Regions from separate parts of the Bacillus sp. GW821-FHT01G09 genome, predicted to be linked through region 1. Evidence: riboswitches for the same ligand, from Rfam matches in the RefSeq annotation. Region 1 holds a riboswitch; the other holds the start of a gene.
What was found. A riboswitch is a leader RNA that binds a small molecule or an ion and turns the genes downstream of it on or off. The one in region 1 is predicted to bind cyclic di-AMP.
Positions count from the first base shown of each region.

Region 1 (3,268 bases):
ACTATATGCAGGTGGCCGAGCGTGCCAGGGTTGCTGTATTCTAAAATAAAGATCGCAAGCATAGCAATCGCATTCAACATCAGCGTTCCTGTAAGCATGAGCTTTGTATGTAAAGAAAAAGCTTTAAAACGCCGATTTTTCATCACATCAAACAGAACCGTAAATCCGATCCCTCCTGTAATAAATAAGAAAGTAATCACGAGGTTTACTGTAGGATCGCCAACGTAGCTCATCAAATTATCAGGCCACAACGAAAACCCGGCATTGTTAAAAGCAGATATTGCGTGAAACAAACTTGCAAACAAGCCGGATGACCAGCCGTACTGAGGTACAAGCCGGATGGATAAAATGAGTGCTGCTATCAATTCAATACTGATTGAAAACAGAAACAGGACTTTGACAAGGCCAATGACACCGCCGATTGTCGGCTGGTTTAAGGCTTCCTGGACGAGCATTCGTTCTTTTAAGCCGATTTTTTTTCCTAATATCATGACGATCAAGACCGCAAATGTCATAAATCCAAGCCCGCCAATCTGAATCAGCCCCATAATAACTGTTTGCCCGAATACCGTAAATTGAGTACCGGTATCGACAACAGCAAGCCCTGTAACAGTTGTAGCGGAAGCCGCAGTAAAAAGAGCATCTATCCATGACAATGGCTTCGTAGTGGAAATCGGAAGCATTAATAGGACAGCCCCGATGATAATGGTAAGGAAAAAACCAATGGCAAGCACTTGAGGCGGTGTAAACCGAACCCATTTGATCACTTTATCCTTTTGAAGTGTCACCTTTGTCTACATCCCTTCGTTTTCAAAACGTTTAATATCCTTTTTGTGGCCCATGATCACCAGGCAATCTTGCTCGTGAATGATGTCTTCAGGCGCGGGGGAAAGACAGATATCTCCATGATGTTTAATGGCCAGGATCGTGCAGCCGTACTTTGCTCTTACATTCAGGTCAATAATCGATTTTGAATCAAGCTTGCGCGTAGCCAGCAGCTCGACAATACTGTATTCATCAGATAGATCAATGTAATTCAAAACATTTTCGTCTGAAAGGCTTTGTGCGATTTTAACCCCCATATCTTTTTCAGGATGAATAATGCGGTCAGCGCCGATTTTTTCAAGCACCTTGTGATGATAATAGTTTTGAGCCTTTACCCAAATATTTGGAATATCAAGCTCCTTTAATAATAGGGTGGTCAGCGTACTCGCTTGAATATTTGCTCCGATGGCAACAATCACATATTCAAAATTGCGTATTCCTAATGAAAGCAATTCGTTTTCTTCGGTGGCGTTGGCAATTACCGCATGAGTGGCGTAAGAAGCATATGCATTGACCTTTTCTTCGTTGATATCAACCGCAAGGACCTCATGCCCCATTCTATGAAGTTCTTTACAAATGCTGCCGCCAAACCGGCCCAGACCGATCACGGCAAATTGCTTATTTTTAATTCTTCCCAATGTTCATATCTCCCTTAGTGAATTAACGTTTCTGAAGCAAAAAAGACCATTGCAAAGAATGGCCAAATAATAGACCTCCTCTCTGTATACGCCTACGAGGTTAGCTGTCGGATTAGGGATTCAGAGTACCCCCTCTTACTTAGTAAGATTCACCCCAAGGCTGTTAATAAAACAGCCAATCGTTGGTTCCCCCGTTCGTGTTTGATTAAGCGGTAAAAGAGACTGTATGAAATTGAACACTCAAGAATTTACTCCTGTTTCTAGTGTTTGTCAATTTAAATTTTAAACCAGAAAAAAGATAACGGGGATTAGAGAAAAAGGGGAGGGTAAAACACAAAAAAAGACCGGCGTTAACCGGTCTTTTACATTAGTTGCAACCGCAAGGCTGAGTCGGAGGAGTGCTGCGCTTAGCCACGTCAATGCTGGCTTCTGCGTAAAATTTATTTCCGATGCTTAATGATTTATTCTCTGCACGGAAAGTATATGTACCAGCGGCAGGAAGTGTTTTGTTATTCAGTTTTAATTTGAATTCGCCAGCTCCTAACAAATCAAGTGCCAAAGGAACTCTTACTGTTTTCCCGTTATTGAGGATCTGTGTTGTACGCAAGGCATTTCCGTTCAATGTGTCTTTCGTGTTTGCAGTAAATCCGCTTGGCAATGTAAACTCCATAACGCCAAGGCTGAGAAGCGTGTTTGGACGGTAAGTCAATTCGATATCTGAGAAAGACCATTCCGTTTTGCTGGCGCCAGTGATTGTTGCGAACAATGAAGCTGTAGACTGTGTTCTCATAGTAGATTCAGTATGAGCTTTAGTTGATGTAGATTCAGCCGCGAAAGAAGCTGTAGGTGCAGAAACGAGTAACCCGAGACTTAATGCACTAATTGCCAAAGAAGATAATAATTTGCGTTTCATAACAAAATTCCCCCTAAAAAATGATAAATTAAACAGGCCTGCCCGCTTTTCACCTCCTCTGAAAGGCCAAATACAAATTTTACCTACATAAAATTACCATCAAATATTTTGGAAGTAAATGGGGTGTTTTTCCCGTATTTTTCAAATTTGTAGTAGTTACATCAAAAAAACGCCTGCTTTCCCAGGCGTTTTCTGCTTTACTTTGTTTCGATCGGTATAAATTTAAAAATTTCTCCGGTCTGCACCGATTCAGCAAGCCGTTTCAGCCAGTCATAGTAAGCTTTAGAGCTTTCCAGCTGATCATATAACTGCAGTGCTTCATTTTTGATATCCTCATCGAGATCTTCCTTGCATAAAACCTTTTGTAAATCAGCTTGAGCTTCCTCGATCGCTGCTACATTCACTTGAACCTCCCGCTCCCATTTAGGTGGAAAGAAATTTGTGAAAAATTTAAAGAAATCCTTCTCAGCCACAAATGTATGCTTACGGATGCCCCGGTGAAATGTTTTTTTCACTACATTTAAGTCTTGAAGCTTTTTGACGCCTGTGCTCATGCTTGGTTTGCTCATTTGCAACTCCTCACGCATTTCGTCAAGCGTCATCTCATCCCTCATATACATCGTCCCATATAAAATCCCGACACTGCGGGTAATTCCGTAAAGATCCATCGTTTCAGCAATGGAGTCAACAACAAGATCCCGAGCCTGTTCTATAGCTGCAAATTCTGGATTTTCATCCATACTGACCCTCTTTTCCTTTAGAAAATTAAATTCGTTAAGTTATTTCTTTATGTTCTTTATCTTAACGAAACATGAGAAAAAGTCAAAAAGAAAAATCAAAATGGGACTTTGACAGTTTAAAAACCATATGTTAGATTAAGGTTGTTAAAAAC
Region 1 is NZ_JBWKWL010000001.1:8,048-11,315, reverse strand. It holds gene ktrB (Ktr system potassium transporter KtrB) at 1-788, opposite strand, end outside; gene ktrA (potassium uptake protein KtrA) at 795-1,463, opposite strand; cyclic di-AMP (ydaO/yuaA leader) riboswitch at 1,537-1,685, opposite strand; gene bslA (biofilm surface layer hydrophobin BslA) at 1,831-2,376, opposite strand; gene gbsR (transcriptional regulator GbsR) at 2,574-3,116, opposite strand.

Region 2 (3,268 bases), on a different contig from region 1:
AAAAAAACCGCTACATTGATATTCAGTTCGTCACGACCGGTTTAAAGGAAAACAACCCTTGTAACACCACTGATGAAGAAAAGTGGGTTTTTATCGATAAAAACAGTACATTATCATACGCCATCAAAGGCATGTCTCCGTCAGCGGATTTTCAAGAGTGGCCGCTGCCTTACGCCGGAAACCAGGATCAAACAACGTTAATCGTGCTTCCTGACACCGTAAGCCAATCGAAGCTAGAGGAGCTTTCTCTCGTAACAGAATCCTTTGGCAGCGAAGCACAGCATTCATATACGGTAAAGAAATCATCTGACGTTACAGCAAAGGATGCGAAAGGACGAAACCTCATTTTCATAGGGGGGATCAATCAATTTTCTCTTCTGAAGGAGAAATCATCAGATCTGCTTGTGCCGCAGGAAAAGAACGGCTCGTTTGATGTATCTAGTTTCGAGATGCTAAATGAGACGACAAAACAAGTGGTATTTACCCAAGCATCGGTTTGGGATTCACGCTATACAATGGCTGTCTTTGCACCGTCAAAAGGAGATGGCGCGGCTGTCACAAAAGAGATCATCAGTTATCTGAACAGCAACGATGAGTCGGCAACCGTCCTTAATGAAACAAATAGCCAGCAGGTGTTTACAAACCACCAGCAGCTCAAATCGGAAACAAACAGTTCCGATGCAGAACAACCAACACAGGATCATAGCCAAAAATGGATGTATATTGGTGTGCTGGCACTCATTATGGTGATTGCGGCAGTGTTCATTTGGATTGCCGTAAGACGCAGAAAAAGAAAGACAGATACAGAATAAAACAGAGGCGATTTTAGCCTCTGTTTTTTATTTTTGGTAAGTAAATTCCATTTGTGGAACCTGTCATTTTATTTTTTTCTCTCAGCCAATAAGCCTCTTTACAACGTGCGGGAACGGGAGTATGATCTCTTTTAGAAAACAAATCGCTTAATCTGAAATCAGAGCGGGGGACCCAATAGAACGGCTTTTTGCCGTTGGGGTGAATCCTTTTTAGGTAGGGCTAACTCTCATATGCCCGAATCCGTCAGCTAACCTCGTAAGCGTTCGTGAGAGGAGATGAATGAAACCTGTGTTCGATGTTATGGCACAGGGGCATCCGTTTGCCTCTGTGTTTTTTGTTGTTCATTTTTGAATGCAAATCGCATACAGAGACATCATAGCAGAAAGGACTATCATCAACATGTGAGAGCAAGACACTGATGTTTTATTGTTTTAATTGAAAAATGAGAAATTAAAAGGGGAAGACATCGATGTATCATTCAATCAAACGTTTTTTGATTGGGAAACCACTAAAATCCCAAGCAGCTGGAGAGCAAAAACTGACGAAATTAAAAGCCTTGGCTATGCTTTCCTCAGATGCGCTGTCATCTGTCGCATATGGGACAGAACAAATTCTAATCATTTTGGCAACAATCAGTGCAACCGCATTTTGGTACTCCATTCCGATTGCGGTTGGCGTTCTCATCTTGCTGCTCGCACTGATTCTTTCATACAGGCAAATTATTTACGCTTATCCGCAGGGCGGCGGGGCGTATATCGTTTCTAAAGAAAATCTCGGTGAAAAACCGGGATTGATTGCGGGCGGTTCATTGCTTGTTGATTATATTTTAACAGTAGCGGTAAGTATTTCCGCAGGCACGGATGCCATCACGTCAGCCTTTCCTGCATTGCATGATTATCATGTGCCGATCGCTATTTTTCTCGTGTTAGTGATTATGATTTTGAACCTGCGCGGGCTATCGGAATCGGCATCGATTCTTGCCTATCCGGTTTACCTGTTTGTGGTGGCGCTTTTGGTTCTCATTGCAGTCGGGTTGTTTAAACTCATGACGGGGCAAATTGACCAGCCAGCCCATCATACACCGCTCGGCACACCTGTAGCCGGCATTACGCTGTTTTTGCTGCTTAAGGCTTTTTCCTCCGGATGCTCAGCGTTGACCGGGGTTGAGGCCATTTCTAATGCGATTCCTGCATTCAAAAACCCGCCTGCGCGAAACGCGGCAAGAACGCTTGCGATGATGGGGATTTTGCTGGCGATTCTGTTTTCCGGCATCACGGTTCTCGCGTACGGGTATGGTACGGCGCCGAAACCTGATGAAACAGTGGTTTCACAAATTGCGTCCGAAACCTTCGGGCGGAATGTGTTCTATTATGTCATCCAAGGTGTCACATCGCTTATTTTGGTCCTTGCGGCAAATACGGGATTTTCAGCCTTCCCGCAGCTTGCCTTCAACCTGGCGAGAGACCAGTATATGCCGCGAATGTTTACTGTCAGGGGCGACCGCTTAGGCTTCTCAAATGGGATTATCTTTTTAGGCTTTGCCTCCATTGTTCTCATTATCTTATTCGGAGGACAGACGGAGCATTTAATCCCGTTATATGCTGTGGGCGTATTTATTCCATTTACGCTTTCACAAACCGGCATGTGCATGAAATGGATCAAGCAAAAACCAAAAGGCTGGATCGGAAAAATGCTGATCAACTCCTGCGGCGCTCTGATTTCGTTTATGGTTCTATCCATTCTGTTTGTGACGAAGTTTAATGTCGTATGGCCTGTGTTAATCTTTATGCCTATCGTTGTTTTGCTGTTTTTTGCGATTAAAAATCACTATACAGCAGTTGGCGAACAGCTTCGCATCGTAGACAAAGAGCCGGAAGAAATCAAAGGCACCGTTGTGATTGTGCCTGTGGCCGGTGTCACCACTGTCGTGCAAAAATCGATTCACTATGCGAAATCACTGTCCGATCAGGTGATCGCCGTTCACGTGTCATTTGACAGAGAACAGGAAAAGAAATTCGAAAAACGCTGGGAAGAGCTTAATAACGGAGTGCGTCTCGTTACGCTTCACTCCTCGTACAGAAGCCTTGTCCATCCGTTTGATAAGTTTTTGGAAACAGTTGAGGCAAAAGCGAAGAAGGAGCAGTTTTCCGTTATGGTGCTGTTTCCGCAATTTATAACGAAAAAACGCTGGCACACCATCCTTCACAACCAATCGGCCTTCCTCCTCAGAGTCCGGCTGTTCTGGAAAAAGGACATAATGGTTGCCACACTGCCGTATCATTTTAAAAAGTAAAGCTCTAGGACCAAGGGAATCACCTTGGTCCTTTTTTTCGGGCAAAGGAGGTATGGCGGTGTATACACAAGGTGCTTTTGTGATCGTATTGAACGAAAGTCAGCAAATTCTGCTGGTGAAACGAAAAGATGTCCCTCTATGGGATTTGCCGGGCGGCAGGGT
Region 2 is NZ_JBWKWL010000005.1:298,148-301,415, forward strand. It holds gene AC07VD_RS17755 (cellulose biosynthesis cyclic di-GMP-binding regulatory protein BcsB) at 1-812, shown strand, start outside; cyclic di-AMP (ydaO/yuaA leader) riboswitch at 947-1,090, shown strand; gene kimA (potassium transporter KimA) at 1,283-3,106, shown strand; gene AC07VD_RS17765 (NUDIX hydrolase) at 3,165-3,268, shown strand, end outside.
Region 2: it holds a riboswitch for cyclic di-AMP, as region 1 does, so the genes downstream of both, kimA (potassium transporter KimA) here and ktrA (potassium uptake protein KtrA) in region 1, are expected to answer to the same signal.